2 linked regions of the Labilibaculum sp. DW002 genome follow. The protein of the gene in region 1 interacts with the protein of each later gene in a pairwise test. Links are inferred from orthologs where the notes say so. Each region holds a gene or a part of one and is shown on either strand. Other genes may lie near its edges. The genes, in order: L3049_RS04600 and L3049_RS17685.

Evidence for each region.
Region 2: the proteins of L3049_RS04600 (region 1) and L3049_RS17685 interact in binary tests that used the Escherichia coli proteins (3 or more experiments, as listed by UniProt). The link is inferred for Labilibaculum sp. DW002 from one-to-one orthologs.

What each region holds. Positions count from the first base shown.
Region 1 is NZ_JAKJSC010000001.1:1,184,921-1,193,701, reverse strand. The notes cover bases 5,473-8,411. They hold L3049_RS04600 (citrate (Si)-synthase), read left to right. Parts: upstream 5,473-6,245; coding sequence 6,246-7,577; downstream 7,578-8,411. Other genes in these bases: L3049_RS04595 (hypothetical protein), read right to left, coding at 8,063-8,411; L3049_RS04605 (aconitate hydratase), read left to right, coding at 5,473-6,178. Outside these bases: L3049_RS04625 (DUF438 domain-containing protein), read left to right, coding at 1-774; L3049_RS04620 (thioesterase family protein), read right to left, coding at 847-1,221; L3049_RS04615 (peptide chain release factor 3), read right to left, coding at 1,246-2,826; L3049_RS04610 (metallophosphoesterase family protein), read left to right, coding at 3,047-3,547; more of L3049_RS04605, read left to right, coding at 3,911-5,472; more of L3049_RS04595, read right to left, coding at 8,412-8,781.
Region 2 is NZ_JAKJSC010000006.1:47,171-55,863, forward strand. The notes cover bases 5,637-8,487. They hold L3049_RS17685 (diacylglycerol/lipid kinase family protein), read left to right. Parts: upstream 5,637-6,549; coding sequence 6,550-7,425; downstream 7,426-8,487. Other genes in these bases: L3049_RS17680 (LTA synthase family protein), read left to right, coding at 5,637-6,489; L3049_RS17690 (glutathione peroxidase), read right to left, coding at 7,483-8,148; L3049_RS17695 (glycosyltransferase family 9 protein), read right to left, coding at 8,275-8,487. Outside these bases: L3049_RS17655 (sensor histidine kinase), read left to right, coding at 1-165; L3049_RS17660 (glycosyltransferase), read left to right, coding at 238-966; L3049_RS17665 (lipid-A-disaccharide synthase N-terminal domain-containing protein), read left to right, coding at 966-1,607; L3049_RS17670 (ArnT family glycosyltransferase), read left to right, coding at 1,613-3,325; L3049_RS17675 (GDP-mannose 4,6-dehydratase), read left to right, coding at 3,355-4,362; more of L3049_RS17680, read left to right, coding at 4,579-5,636; more of L3049_RS17695, read right to left, coding at 8,488-8,693. UniProt on the Escherichia coli protein: In vitro phosphorylates phosphatidylglycerol but not diacylglycerol; the in vivo substrate is unknown.

The sequences.
Region 1 (8,781 bases):
TACTTCGAAAATCAATATCCCGAATACAAATGTTTAGGTGTGATGTGGTCAATTCATGATGATATTCGTAAGGTTCAAAAACAATTGGTGGCAGAATTGCAATCTGAGTTAATCGATTTGAAGCTGATTAATCGTTTGTTAGGCGATTTGTTCTTTTTCATGTATGCGATTATTTCTCGAGAGGAGTATTTGCTTTTTCCGATTGCATTGAATGCTGTTTCAGAGGATTTATGGGATGAAATGAACGATCAGAGTTCGGAAATAGGCTTCAGTTTTATAGAAGCTCCAAAGTTGGTTAAAGCAGAAAAGAAATCAGTAAAGAAGACAGAAAAGATGATTGGAGAAGAATTAGATATGGAGCAATTGGGCGATAACTTGCTTAATTTTGAAACTGGTTTAATGACATTGAAACAAGCGATGATGTTGCTGAATCATTTGCCTGTTGACATTACAATGATTGATGAAAATGATAGAGTCTGTTTCTTCTCAAATCCAAAAGAACGTTTTTTTCCACGCTCAAAAGCAATAATTGGAAGAACCGTGCAGAATTGTCATCCGCCAGAGAGTGTTCATGTGGTTGATGATTTGGTTAAGGCATTTAAGAGTGAAGAAAAGGACAGTGAATCATTTTGGATCCAAATGAAAGGTCGATTCATTCTAATCCAGTATTTCGCTTTGCGCGATGAGAAGAATGTATATAAAGGCTGTATTGAAGTGAGCCAAGATGCAACAGATATTCGTAAATTGGATGGTGAAAAACGATTAATGGATTAATACAACATGATAAAAAAGAAAGCCTGCAAATTCAAATGAATTGCAGGCTTTTTAGTATTTTGAAGATAGATTTTACAATCTACTCATAAATTTAACTGGATCGATAATGTATCGAACATGAACGGCATTTCCAATGTTACCACCTTCGTCAGAAGCTTCAATTTCGAAACTTAATTTTTTACCATCTACTTTTACCAATTTGGCAGTACATGTAACGGTAGCTCCTAGTTTCGTAGCTTTGTTGTGCTTGGTGTCAATCTGAATTCCTACGCTATCTGTACCTTTTGCCATGTCTTTATCGATACAAGCAACTGCTGTGTTTTCCATAAAGGCAACCATTGCTGGCGTAGCATATACTTCTAACTTCCCAGATCCGTGATATATTGCTGTATCCTTTTTGGTTACAGTCATAGTTTGTGTTATGGATAATCCTTCTACTAAAGCCATAATAAGGGTTCTTAAATTGTTATTCTATTCTTCAAATTCCGAAGTGAAATGGAATTCCAAGTTCTTATAATTTGCTTGTGCCATTTGCAACATATAACCCGAATCAGCTAAGAAAACATCTCTACCTTGCTTGTCTTTGGCAATATATTGGTATTTAGCTTTTTTAAACTCTTTCAATTCCTCATCGTCGTTAGACTTAATCCAACAAGCCTTGTGAAGATTGATGTGTTCCCAACGACAGGATGCGCTATACTCGTGTAGCAAACGGTACTCGATAACCTCAAATTGAAGTGCTCCAACGGTACCAATTACTTTACGACCATTGAACTGTGAGGTGAAGAGTTGTGCCACACCTTCGTCCATCAATTGGTCAATACCTTTAGCAAGCTGTTTCGATTTCATTGGATCAGCATTCTCGATATATTTAAACAACTCAGGAGAGAATGATGGAATCCCCTTGAAATTGATTTTTTCACCTTCAGTTAAAGTATCACCAATCTTAAAGTTACCTGTATCGTGCAAACCGATAATGTCTCCAGGGAACGCCTCTTCTACAATCGATTTCTTTTCAGCCATAAAAGCTGTTGGACTTGAGAACTTCACTTTTTTACCATTGCGTACGTGCAGGTAAGGTGTATTTCTCTTAAAAGTACCCGATACAATTTTCACGAAAGCAATTCTATCGCGATGCTTAGGGTCCATATTGGCATGAATCTTAAAGACGAAACCAGAAAACTTCTCTTCTGTTGGTGCAATAACTCTTTCAACCGTCTGACATGGCAGTGGAGAAGGAGCAATCTTAATAAAAACATCAAGCAATTCCTGAACACCAAAGTTATTCAGTGCAGAACCAAAGAATACAGGCGCAATTTCAGCATTTAGATAATCTTCAACGCTAAATTCAGGGTAAACTCCCGATACTAAATCTAACTCTTCACGAAGCACTTCAGCATCATCACCAATATGATTTTCCAGCTCAGGACTAGAAACATCGTCGAATTCAATGGTTTCCTGAACGGTTTGAGTTGCAGGTGTAAAGAGACTCAAGTTTTTATGGTAGATATTGTAAACCCCTTTGAAATCAGGCCCCATATTTATAGGCCAACTCAAAGGATTGACATTTAATTGTAATTCTTCCTCAATTTCATCAAGCAGATCAAAAGCATCCTTACCCGATCGGTCCATTTTATTAATGAATACAATTACAGGCGTTTTTCTCATACGACAAACCTTCATCAATTTTCTGGTTTGTGCCTCAACTCCTTTTGCCACATCAATCACAATAATAACCGAATCACAAGCTGTTAAAGTACGAAATGTATCCTCAGCGAAATCCTGGTGACCAGGTGTATCAAGAATGTTAATTTTATGTCCTTTGTACTCGAATCCCATTACCGAAGTTGCAACAGAAATACCTCTCTGACGCTCAATTTCCATAAAATCGGAAGTTGCAGTTTTCTTAATCTTGTTCGATTTAACAGCACCAGCCACGTGAATAGCTCCACCAAATAACAAAAGTTTTTCGGTTAGTGTGGTTTTACCTGCATCGGGATGAGAGATGATACCAAAGGTACGTCTTCTATTTATTTCGTCTTTAAATCCCATCGATCGTATTTTCTTTAAAATAAAAGCATGCAAAAGTAATCATTTTTACTGATTTTGCTTCCTATTATAAGGATTAAATAAGGCTCTGTTTTTAAAGTTCAATTGTATCACATTAGAGTTCTGCAACCAAATTCACGGCAGGTACAGTGCTAACGTTTGCTTAATTCTTTGAATTTCTTTTAGTAGATTTACGAAACAAAATTGCGAATAGGATAATTATATGAAGCGAATAGGATTACTTTCTGATACTCATGCATGGCTCGATCCAGTAGTGGTAAAGCATTTAAAAGAATGCGATGAAATATGGCATGCTGGAGATATTGGAGGAATTGAAATCGCTGATAAATTATCCGAAATAGCTCCTCTAAGAGCTGTTTATGGAAATATAGACGACCATAAGGTTCGCATTGATTACCCAAAGCATCAGCGTTTCCGTTGCGAAGAGGTTGATGTTTGGATCACACACATCGGAGGTTATCCAAAAAATTATGACCGTAATGTAAAACCGGAAATTTTTGACAATCCTCCGCAATTATTTATTTCAGGTCATTCGCATATATTAAAGGTGATTTTCGATAAAGAATTAAATCTTTTACATATCAATCCTGGAGCATCAGGAATTAATGGTTTTCATAAAGTTCAAACCATAATAAAATTTACGATTGATGCAAAAGAGATTAAAGATCTTCAAGTTGTTGAATTTGGAAATAAGGGAAGTTAATACCTTCCAATTTTCAGGTATCTGATAAGTCTATTTTTTTAAGGGGGAAATTTATAGTTGTAGGGTAGAATCTGCTCTTTTTGGTTGAGTCTGAAAGCTTATAAAGATTTTTAGTTTCGGCTTTTTAATATAGCAAGTTTTTGTTATATTTAGATATTTAAATTTAATCGTACTTAACAGCTACTTATAGAGCTTCAATTATTCTAAGATGTTGTAGTACAGTCAGTAAGCTTGCAACTTGTCGCTTACATAAAACGCATTAAAAGATCGCTAACTCTTAAAACATTTCTTTCTTTTGTGCTTAAATTAAATTTAGAACTATTAACCATTGGAAATATATATAAATCAAAAATTCATTAAACTATGCTATTTGATTTTAATTTGATAAAATCTGTTTACGAACAAATGCCTGAAAAGGTAAATAAAGCAAGAAAGACTCTTGGCAAACCATTAACATTAAGCGAGAAAATTTTATACTCTCATTTATCCGCAGAGGAAAAGGGAGATAAATTTAAGAGAGCTGAAGATTACGTTAATTTTGCTCCGGATCGTGTTGCTATGCAGGATGCTACCGCACAAATGGCTTTGCTTCAGTTTATGAATGCTGGTAAATCAAAGGTTGCTGTTCCTTCAACTGTACATTGCGACCATTTGATTCAAGCATCGGTAGGAGCGGATGAAGATTTAAAAGAAGCTTTATTACAAAACAATGAAGTTTACAATTTTTTGCAATCGGTATCTGATAAATATGGAATTGGTTTTTGGAAGCCGGGTGCTGGAATTATTCATCAAGTTGTTTTAGAAAATTACGCATTCCCTGGTGGGATGATGATTGGAACAGATTCGCACACGGTAAATGCTGGTGGATTAGGTATGGTAGCCATTGGTGTTGGTGGTGCCGATGCTGTTGATGTGATGGCAGGAATGGCTTGGGAGCTAAAAATGCCAAAACTAATTGGTGTAAAATTAACCGGCAAACTAAGTGGTTGGGCATCGTCTAAGGATGTGATTTTGAAAGTTGCTGGTATTTTAACTGTAAAAGGTGGAACAGGTGCTATTGTAGAATATTTTGGTGAAGGAGCTGATGCCTTATCATGTACAGGTAAAGCTACCATTTGTAATATGGGGGCTGAAATTGGAGCAACAACTTCCATTTTTGCTTACGACAAGAATATGAGTACTTACCTGCGTCATACGGGGCGTGAGCAAATAGCAGACTTGGCTGACGATATTATGCCACATTTGCGAGCAGACGAAGAGATTGCTTTAAACCCGGAGAAATATTACGACGAACTGATTGAAATCAATCTGTCTGAATTGGAGCCGTTTATTAATGGACCATTTACACCAGATTTAGCTCATCCGCTTTCTGAATTTGCCAAAGCGGTAAAGACGAATGATTACCCACAAGAACTAGAGGTTGGTTTAATTGGCTCTTGTACAAATTCATCTTACGAAGATTTGTCGAGAGCAGCATCATTAGCTAAACAGGCAAGAGATAAGAACCTGAAGGTAAAAGCTGAATTTATTGTAACACCAGGATCTGAAATGGTTCGTTATACAACTGAGCGCGATGGTATTCTTAGTGAGTTTGAAAATATTGGTGGTGTCATCATGTCAAATGCTTGTGGACCATGTATTGGTCAATGGAATCGTCATACTGAAGATCCAACACGTAAGAATTCAATTATTACATCTTTTAATAGAAATTTTGCCAAGCGAAATGATGGTAACCCGAATACACATGGGTTTGTTGCTTCGCCTGAATTGGTAACAGCGATGGCTATTGCTGGTGATCTTACTTTTAACCCAATGACTGATACATTAATTAATGAAGATGGTGTAGAGGTGAAGTTAGATGAGCCTAAAGGCTATGAACTGCCTCCGCATGGTTTTGACGTGGTAGATGCTGGTTATTTGGCTCCTCAGGCTGACGGGAGTGGTGTGAAGGTAGAGGTGAGTAAGATGTCTGATCGATTACAATTGTTAGCACCATTTAAAGAGTGGGATGGTGAAGATTATCTGGGGCTTAATTTATTGATTAAAGCCAAAGGAAAGTGTACAACCGATCATATTTCTATGGCCGGACCTTGGTTAAGATTCCGTGGTCACCTCGATAATATTTCTAATAATATGCTAATTGGTGCAATTAATTACTTCAATGACGAAAGCAATTTAATATTTAATCCTATTTCTGAGAAATATGAAGAAGTTCCGGCAACAGCTCGTGCAATAAAAGCTAAAGGTCAGGCCAGTTTTGTTGTGGGAGATGAAAATTATGGAGAAGGTTCATCGAGAGAGCATGCAGCAATGGAACCTCGTCATTTAGGAATTAAAGTTGTTTTAGTTCGTTCATTTGCTCGTATTCACGAGACGAATTTGAAGAAACAAGGTGTGCTTGGTTTAACCTTTGCTGATAAAGCTGATTACGATAAAATTCAAGAGAAAGATAAGGTAGATGTTAACGGATTAACAAATTTTACTCCTGGTGTACCTTTAGAATTAGTTGTTACGCATGAAGATGGATCAAAAGATTCGATTGTAGCAAATCATTCTTATAACAAGGTTCAAATTGACTGGTTTAAGGCGGGGAGTGCTTTAAATCTGATAAGAAAACAAAATGCAAAATAAACAACAAACTAATGCTAATGCGAAACCAATCTCCCCGGTTGGTTTCCAAACCTAAAGTTTAGACCATATGAAAAAAACACTGAAGCAAACCTTATCCGAGAAAATTGATAAACAAAGACCCCGGACAAAAAAATTATTGAAAGAATACGGGGATGTCGTTGTTGATCAGGTTACTATAGCCCAAGTAATTGGTGGTATGAGAGGTATTAAATCTCTCGTTACTGATATTTCATACCTTGACCCTGAAGAAGGAATTCGTTATAGAGGTTATACATTGGAAGAAGTAATTGAAGGATTACCAAAGCCAAAAGGAGGGGACATGCCTTACGTTGAGGGATTGTTTTACTTACTCCTTACCGGAGATTTTCCGAATCAGGAAGAAGTTCAGCAAGTTGTAGATGAGTTTTCAAAGCGACGCATTGTTCCGCGCTTTGTTTATGATGTAATCGATTCGTTCCCGACATCAAGTCATCCAATGGCAATTTTTTCAACAGCTATTCTAACCTTAAATAGAGAATCTGTTTTTAATCGCCAATATCAAGCAGGCTTAAGCAAGAAAGATTATTGGGAAGCAACTTATGAAGATGCCTTGAATCTATTGGCTAAGTTGCCTGAGATTGCAGCCTATATTTATAATAAGCTATATCGTAAAGGTGAACGTATTTTATCAGATCCTAACCTTGATATGGGAGCTAATTTTGCTCAAATGATGGGAATAGAGAAGCCATATGATGATGTGTCACGTTTGCATTTTATTATTCATTCTGATCATGAGAGTGGTAATGTTAGTGCGCATACAGGTCACTTAGTAGCAAGTTCTTTATCTGATATCTATCTTTCTATTTCAGCGATGATTAATGGCTTAGCAGGACCTTTACATGGTTTGGCTAATCAGGAAGTTCTTCGTTGGTTACAAGAGGTAATGAATAAAATGGACAATAAATTACCATCAACAGAAGAGATGGAGCAATTTGTTTGGAATACTTTGAACTCTGGTCAGGTAATTCCTGGTTTTGGTCACGCAGTATTGCGTAAAACCGACCCCCGTTATAAATTACAGCGCGAGTTTAGTCAGAAACATCTTCCCGATGATCCAATTTTTAAATATGCTGACTTGCTTTATAAGGTTGTACCTCCAATTTTACAGAAACATGGTAAAGCGAAGAATCCATGGCCTAATGTCGATGCACAATCAGGTGTTATTCAATGGCACTATGGCGTGAAAGATTATGATTTCTATACCGTGTTATTTGGTATTGGTCGATCAATAGGTATCTGTGCTAATATTATTTGGGACAGAGCTCTTGGGTATCCTCTGGAGCGTCCAAAATCAGTAACGACAGATATGCTTGAAAAAATTGCTGGTATAAAAAAGATGGCGGAAGCCGAAGAAAATTAAAAAATGATCTACGCATAAAAAGAGCTGGTTTCAATTTTGAAACCAGCTCTTCTTGTATAAAAAAAACTGTAAAAAAGTTGGTGAAGACTTTTTTACAGTTTTAAAGCAAAAACTAACAATATGGAATAACCCAATTATTCTAATTTAAATAAGAAATACTTCAAACCCTAACCCACAATTCTAACCTTAACCTAAACAAAGTTAGGATCTGAAGTACTCTCGAAGTAGAAGCACATTCTACTTTTCTCGCCACAATTCACAATAAAAGTTTTGAAACTTTCTTGTGATATCCCTTTCACACTACAAAAATGCATGAAATATTGGTTTAGGGTTTCATTGTATTTACCCAAAATGCAAGTTGGAAATACTCAAAAGTGAATGGGTGATTTACGCCAAGTTGGAGGGGTGGTTGGGTAAGTTTCTGATATGCAGTAATTCACAAAAAAAAAGCCAATCGATGTACGATTGGCTTTTTAAATGAGGTTTTATTTATCTGTCGAGATTAACAATCCCCTAATTTCATTTTCTAATTTATCCAGATCGTTACTGACCTGTTTTTTTGCATCTTTAAACTTGTCTGTTAAATTATTCGATAAGCCTTTGTAATAGTCAACACCATTAAGAAGATTTGTTTTAAATTTCTCCAGTGATCTGATTTGTTTCTTTACAGGATCTTTCAACTCATCAATCTGTTCCTTAAGATAACTTACATAAAGATCTAACTCTTTAACAAACATGTGTGGACGATCTTTTCGAACAATTAAATTGGTTCTGTTGTAAATATGATCAACCATTTCTTTTAGCTTAGCCTTTTTTGAAAAGTAAGCTAAATTTGGACCAGGGCAAATCGAAACACCGTCTCCATCAGCCTTTGTGTCAATATGATTTACAAGAAATGATGATGCAGATAAACCTTTACACAAACAGGTTTTTTCAAGCAATAAACCAACTTCTTTATCATACTCTTCTTTTGGAAGTTCCTGATTTTTCAAATCAGCAAGTTTTAACTTTTGATATTGCACTGAAGCCGTACAGATTGGTTTTTCCGTAAATTCCGTATTCGCTAACATGAATTTTTTTGTACATGCGCTACCTGGCTTGTTTGCTGCAAATTTTTTCAGAACATCTCTGTCTCTGGTATTTCCAAGAAGCGTATTGTAACGAACGCCTAAAGGAGAAGCATGACTAAGAGCTAAATCTTTTT
Region 2 (8,693 bases), on another replicon or contig:
GCCGAATCGATATTCAATCGTTTTTATAAAGAAAGTGAAAGCAGTAAATCAACAGGAATAGGTCTGGCTCTTGTGAAAAAGATTGCAGATCATTACGGAATGACAATACACTACAATTTTAACAATTGTAAACATCAATTCACTTTTTCACTAAGCCTTTGTTAGGTTTTTGTTAGATCAGTTAGATTCCTTTGTTCCATGATTTTTATTGGAACGGAGTATTTAACTGATCTAAAAATGAACAATTCTAATACCGCATTTGAACTTACCATCGTTGTTCCCGTTTTTAACGAGGAAGACAATTTAGAAAGAGTAAAACAGGAATTTGATTCCTATTTATCCAAATCTCCATATCGATCAAAAGTATTATTCGTTAACGATGGATCATCGGACAATAGCCAGATGTTCATCGAAAGTATTTGTAAAAGCTCCAACAAATACAGCTACCTACAATTAAGCAATAACATGGGTTTGAGTGCAGCCTTAAAAGCTGGAATCGACTATGCAAATACCGAATTTGTTGGTTATATCGATTCCGATTTGCAAACCACTCCTTTCGATTTCGATTTGTTAATGGAATATCGTCACGACTACGCCTTAGTGACAGGTGTTCGACAAAACAGAAAGGACAGTTTTGTAAAAAACATGAGTTCTAAAATTGCCAACGGCTTTCGCAGATACATGACAAAAGATACTGCTGAAGATACTGGTTGTCCGCTTAAAATCATGAAAACTGATTACGCCAAAAAAATCCCATTTTTCACAGGAATGCACCGATTTATCCCTGCGTTAATTATGCTACAGGATGGTAAAATAAAACAAGTTCCCGTTCAACATTTTCCACGAATTGCTGGTGAAGCCAAATATCATTTGTTTAATCGAATGATTGGTCCTTTTAAAGATTGTTTTGCTTATCGATGGATGAAAAAACGTTACATCAATTACGAAATTATCAATCAAGGATGATGGAAAATTATTACATCTATATTATTGGTTTTTTAGCGCAAGCACTATTTTCTGCACGATTAATTGCACAATGGATTAAGTCAGAAAAAGCTGGCGATTCCCTTTCGCCTGCTATCTTTTGGCAATTGAGCATTCTTGCATCTTGGCTGTTGTTTATTTATGGCTTATTACGTAATGATTTTGCCATTATTATTGGGCAAATTATTGCTTATACAATCTATATAAGAAATCTGCAATTGCAAAATCAATGGAGTAAACTTCCTCTTATAACGAGGATAATCGCGCTATCAACCCCTATTATAGCCTTTATTAGTATACTTCGTAATTGGGATGTACATTATCAACAATTCTTTCACAATGAAAATGTTCCTCTTCCTCTTCTAATATGGGGAGTTGCAGGACAAGTTACCTTCACATTCCGATTCATTTACCAATGGATTTACTCCGAACGTAAAGGAGAATCTTGCCTTCCATTAGGATTTTGGATTATAAGCATCGTTGGATCATGTATGATCTTATCCTATGCAATTTATCGTACCGACCCCGTTTTGTTTATTGGGCAAGGATTTGGGGTGCTAGTATATGCCCGAAACATCGTGCTTATCAGAAAAAAAAGACTTCAACTAAACACTGAAAATTAATAAAAATGAACTTGGATTCAATTTTAGATAATAACCGATACAGTCATGCAATAATACTTATAATTGCATGCTACATCTCATTTTTCCTCTTCAATAGCGAGTTTTTTGTGAATATCATGGAAGCAAGAAATTTTGTTACCGCTCGTGAAATGATAGAGAAAGGAAATTGGTTGGTTCCAACAATGAACGGAGAATTACGATTAGCCAAACCTCCTCTACCAACTTGGATTACAGCATTATTTGGCATGTGGTTTGGGATGGAGAAATTAAGCTTACTTCGATTTCCTGCTGGAATAATGGGTTCTCTGATGGTACTTTTCATGTATCGATTTACCATAAGTTTAAATGGAGATAAAAATAAAGCACTAATTAATAGCTTAATACTTACTACCAGCTTCTATGTTCTATACATGAGTCGTACGGGAACTTGGGATATCTATTGTCATAGCTTTATGTTGGGTGCAATATGGCTTTTTCATAAGGCATGGACTAGGGATTCTAAATCCTACATTTTGTTTATTGCAATAGGATTATTGCTTGGTTTATCCTTCTTAAGCAAAGGGCCCGTTGCCTTTTTTGCAATGCTTATTCCCTTTGTAATTGCCTATTCCTGGATTTATGGAGGCAAAATTATTTTGCAAAAATGGCAGCCATTACTTCTTTCCGTAATCATTTTCATTATAGTCAGTTTTTGGTGGCCAATTTATATTGCTATTGCTTATGCTCCTGAAGCAGCAGCTGTAGCAAAATTAGAATCTGGTTCATGGATGAATCGACATGTACGGCCATTTTTCTATTATTGGAACTTTCCAATTCAATCGGGAATTTGGACTATGGCAATTTTCACTAGCCTACTAGTTCCTTATGCTCTAAAGAATTTTAAGGCAATAAAGGAATATAAATTTGCTTTAATATGGACGGTATCATCCGTAATTCTACTGTCGCTAATTCCCGAAAAAAAAGATCGCTACTTATTACCAGTACTGATTCCAAGTGCAATATTAGCAGGACAATTTTTTCATCATCTGTATCTGGTTTTCAAAGAAAATAATTCAAAAAAAATTGATCGAATTCTCTTTGGAATCAACATTTGGTTGATAGCTATTGTTGCCTTCGCTTTACCAATTGTTGTATTTCTAATGTTCCACCAACAAAAATTGATGTCAATTCAAACTTTTGCACTTTTCTCGATTTTTGCAGAACTCATTTTTGTAATTCTAATTGTTTGTTGGATTAATAAGAACATAAGAGGAATGCTGATTGGAATGACCACATTAATGTTGGTTGTTCTTGTATTTATTATACCACACACTGGAGGTGTTTTAAATAAAAACCCAAAATTCAAAAGTATATCTGAAGTAAGCAATAACGCCAAAATAAATAGTCTCAATTACTACAGCATTGGGGAAAAAGCATTTCGAATTGAGTTGGTATATGAAATTGGTAAAGACATTACTGCATGGGATTCAAAAATGAATCCTGCTTTCCCAGAAAATAAACCTTTTGTTGTTATGTCATCTGAGGATCCCAATGATTTATTCTCCGAAGCTCAAAAAAATCAAATGAATCTTACGATTATCGATCATTTTGATAACAACAAACAAAGAGCCGGAAAAAGAAGAAACAAAGAACATTTTAAAAAATATGTCAGCTTAATTACTCCTTTAAACAATAGTGAAGCTAAATCTTCCACTTCTATCATATCATCAAATAAATAACATATTAGAATCAAGCAATACTAGAAACTATGGGTATCGTTAGCAAACAAGTAGAAGCGAAAACAGTTCTTGTAACTGGATGTGCTGGTTTTATTGGTTCTCACCTCAGCGAAACATTATTAAGTTTAGGATATAAGGTTATTGGTGTTGACAATTTTGACCCTTTCTATTCCATTGACTTAAAAATGGAAAATATGGAGGGATTCAAAAGAAATAAGGCTTTTAAATTCTACCAATTAGACCTTTGCCAAAATGGTAGTTTAAATATGATACAAGAAGAGATTTCTCTTATTGCACATTTGGCTGGTAAGGCTGGTGTTCGTCCTTCCATTCAAAATCCGCAAAGCTATATTGATAGCAACATTAGTGCGACTAGAAATATTCTTGATTTTATGCAGAAAAAAGGAATCAAGAAACTTGCATTCGCCTCTTCCTCATCAGTATATGGCAACAACCCTATCGTACCCTTTACCGAAGATCAAAATGTAGACAATGTAATTTCCCCTTATGCCTTTTCAAAAAAATCTTGTGAAATTTTAAATCATAGTTATCACTACCTCTACGATCTGGATATCATTAACATGAGATTTTTTACTGTTTTTGGTCCTCGTCAACGCCCCGATTTGGCTATTAATAAATTTGTAAAACTCATTCATAACAACGAACCGATTCCAATGTTTGGAGACGGTTCAACAGCTCGAGATTATACGTTTGTAGATGATACCGTTGATGGAATTGTAAAAACTTGTGAATACTTGTTTGCAAATCATTCGGTATTTAACACCATTAACCTTGGTAATAGTTATCCTATTCAGCTGAGTACGATGATTGAGGTAATTGCAAAAAATTGTGCTGTTACTCCGATCATTAATCAATTACCAATGCAAGCTGGTGATGTTGAGCAAACATATGCCGATATCTCCAAAGCCAGAGATTTGATTGGCTACAGTCCAAAAGTACCTTTTGAAGAGGGAATAGATATATTTATTAACTGGTTCAAAAATAAAGAGTCAGCAGTAATATCAGCTAAAATTTAGATTTATAATATCGAAGAATACAAACAAAGAGATTTATAGTTCATCAATCCTATATTTATTTTTTAAAAATCCATTTTCTTAAGGTCCATTTATGGACCTTTTTTTATTCTTCAAAATTTTCTACAGGTTACAAGTCAATAAGGGGCGAATTGTTAGATTTTTGTTAGAACTCACCTCTTTCTTTGAGTCATTTATCAAAGTCAACAATTCAATAATATGAAATTCAAAAGCATCCTACAAAGTCGTTATGGAGGTCTTGTAATATTTAGTTTTATTTTCCTCGCACTTTCTTTTTTGGTTAGAACCATTCTACTTCTTACTGACATTCAAAATGTTGATTTAAATCTTGTTCGATTGCTTCAAATTTACTGCTTTGGTTTGTTCTACGATTTAATAACTATTTCCTATTTCATCATTCCATTTGTTCTGTATTTGCTTGTTGTTCCAGATCAAATTTTCAATACAAATATTCACAGATGGATATCTTATGTTTTTTTTATTATTAGCATTGGTATTCTTGTCTTTTCGGGCATTGGCGAATGGTTCTTTTGGGAAGAATTCTCGGTTCGTTATAATTTTATAGCTGTGGATTATTTGGTATATACTCATGAAGTTATTGCCAATATTCGTGAATCCTATCCTATGCCCATTATCATTATTGGCATGCTATTATTATCTGCAGGAATTTTTGTTCTCGTTAAAAAGTATTTCGATAAAACTATTAATTCCAAATCACGATTCACTTCTCGTTTAGCAACAAGCTTAGTCTTATGGCTAATTCCTCTTTTAGCTTTTTACTCTATCGATAAAAGTTCTGCGGAAATACAAGATAATACCTACTCTAACGAATTAGCTCACAATGGTATTTATCAGGTTTTCTCAGCATTTAGGAACAATGAGCTAGACTACAAAGCTTTTTATCAGAGTATAGACGATAAGGAAGCTTTCACAAATCTTCGAAAACTAATTAAAACTTCGAATAGCGAATTTATTAGCGATGACATATTTGATGTGAGAAGAGATATTACTTATGAGGGTGAAGACAAAAATTACAATGTAATGATGATTACTGTAGAAAGTCTAAGTGGTTCATTTTTCACTAAATTTGGAGGGCAATATAACATCACACCTAATCTGGATACTATAGCTCAGCAATCCTTATTCTTCACCAATTTTTATGCAACAGGAACCCGCACAGTACGTGGTATGGAAGCTTTAACCTTATCATTACCACCAACTCCGGGTTACTCCATTGTTAAACGTCCAAACAATGAAAATATGTTTACACTTGGTCATGTTTTAAATTCGAAAGGCTATGAAAGCAATTTCATTTATGCCGGCAATGGTTATTTTGATAATATGAACTACTTTTTCGGCAACAGTGGTTACAATATAGTCGACAAAAAAGCTTTTAGCGATAATGAAATTACATTTGAAAATGCCTGGGGTGTATGCGATGAAGATTTATTTGCGAAAGCCTCTCAGGTAGCAGATAGTGCGTACAAAACCGGGAAACCTTTTCATAACTTTATCATGACAACTTCCAATCACCGCCCTTATACCTACCCTGAGGGAAAAATTGATATTCCTTCACATTCAGGAAGAAAAGGCGCTGTAAAATACACTGATTATGCTATTGCCAAATTTTTACGAGAAGCTAAAAACAAGCCCTGGTTTAAAAACACCATTTTTGTTATTGTTGGCGATCATTGCGCATCAAGCGCAGGAAAAACATCCTTACCCGTTAAAAAATATCATATTCCTTTAATTGTATATGCACCTGCTATTGTTCCTGCTTCAGAGAATAATACTGTAGCCTCACAGATCGATTTTGCTCCTACAATTATGGGCTTACTAAATATGGATTACACTTCTAAATTCTTTGGGAAAGATATACTTTTCGAAGCACCTAATCGTGCCTTACTGGGCACCTATCAGAAGATTGGTTTGCTAAAAGGTGGAAAATTGACTGTTCAAATTCCTACCAAGCAAGTCGAATCTTATCAAGTAATTGATAACAAACAAAAAGTGGATAATGTTGATCAACAGGAATTAGAAGAAGCAATAAGCTACTACCAAACAGCAAGTTATCTATTTCATCACAAAGGATATAATTTTTTGGATTAATTTAATGCATCGATAATCAAAACACTAAAGCCCTGCAAATTTTACTCCTAATTTAAAAGAATGATAACAGCATTAAAAACCCTTGCAATAGTTAACCCCATTTCGGGAACGGGTAAACAAAAAAATATTGAATGCCTTTTAAAAAAATATCTCGACCATGAGCGATTTCATCTTCAAGTAGAAAAGACAGGCTACGCAGGACATGGCACCGAATTAGCAAAGCTTGCTGTTACAAATGATTTTGATGTCGTAATTGCAATTGGAGGAGATGGAACCATTAATGAAATAGCTAATGCATTAACATTTAGCGATGTTGCTATGGGAATAATTCCTTGTGGCTCGGGTAATGGCTTAGCACGACACCTTGGCATTCCAATGAATACAAAAAGGGCAATTCAATGCATAAACAAAGCTACTATTAACAAAATAGATACGATAAGAGCAAATGATTATCGTTTTATAAATGTGGCTGGTATTGGTTTTGACGCTTTAATTGCTCACGAATTTGCAAAAATGAAATCCAGAGGATTAGCAAGCTATGCTAAAGCTATTTTAAAGTGCTTCCGAATTTTCTCTAACCAATCATTTGTATTAAAAAATAAAGAGATCGAAACAATAGAAAATGGAATGATGCTTTGTTTTGCCAATTCATCTCAATTTGGAAACAACGCCTACATTGCTCCTTCGGCAAAAGTTGATGATGGAAAAATAAACATTTCGCTACTAAAAAAACCAAAATGGTTTCAGATTCCTGTATTAGGCTGGAAAGTATTTACGAAAGGAATAAATACTTCCTCTTTGTTTAGTGAAATCATTACCAATGAAATAACAATTGTTCAACAATCAGATCAAGGACATATAGATGGAGAACCGATCTATTTTGGAAAAGAAATTCACCTAAAAATCGACCCTTTAAGCCTAAAACTACTAGCTTAAATGAAAAAAAGGGCTCCAACTAGGAGCCCTTTCATTTTATATTTTTAAATTAAAAAATTATAACAATTTCTTGATTTCTTCTTCAAAGTCCTCTGGAACAATGTTCGGTTCAATACGCTCAATTACTTTACCATCTCTACCAACAATGAATTTTGTGAAATTCCATTTAACACCATCTCCATTGTAAATTTCCGGAAATTTGCCACTTAAAAAAGATTTGAATTTTTGCCCCGAAGCAGAATCATCAAAGCCCTTAAAAGGTTTCTCCGACGTCATCATCTTATATAAAGGATGTGCATTTTCACCTCTCACCTCAATTTTTTCAAACATCGGGAAGCTAACGCCATAATTTTTCTGACAAAACTCTGCAATTTCAGAAGAAGAACCTGGCTCCTGCTCCAAAAACTGATTACATGGCATTCCTAAAATCACAAACCCCTGATCTTTATACTTTTTATATATAGCTTCCAATCCTTCATACTGAGGAGTCAACCCACATTTACTGGCAGTGTTCACAACAAGTACCACTTTACCTTTATATGCATCCAATGAAAGTTCTTCTCCGTTTAAAGAGTTCATTTTGTAGCTGTAAATATTATCCGCAGAGCATTTCTTTTTAGAACAACACTCCTTTTTACATTCTTTCTTTTTTTCTTTTTGTGCAATTGCTTGATTTGAAAACAATCCTGCTGCTAAAAACAGTACTAAGGCAATTTTTTTCATCTTCTTATTTTACTATTAGTCTTTGTTGATATTCAATAAATACGCAATTAATGTCGCGTGCGATACAAATATATATTTTTATTTTGAATTGATTCAAATAAAGATTGTTAAATATCAGTTAAAGACTTAAGACATTCTTTGAATTACCTCTTTAGCAACCCATTCCGGCGTAATATCAACCATACATTGTTGATAAATAGCTTGCGAACATTTCCCTGATCCATCCTTGGTGCAAGGGCGACATTTCATATCAAGTTCTAAAGTTGTAATGTGCTCACCTGTTGTAAAGCCAAAGGCTGTTGGTCCCATTAAAGACAATCCTTTTACATTAAATTTATCGGCAGCATGTAAAAATCCGGTATCACCTGAAATCACCAAATTAGATTTTTGCGTAAGATAACAGGATTCCAGTAGGTTCGTTTTTCCAGCCAAGTTTAAGATTCTATCTGGTGCTTCATTTTCAATTTCCTTGCAGAAAACATCATCTGGACCTGCCAATATCATAAAATTGTAATCAGGAAGTAAACTTACCAACTTCTGCCAAT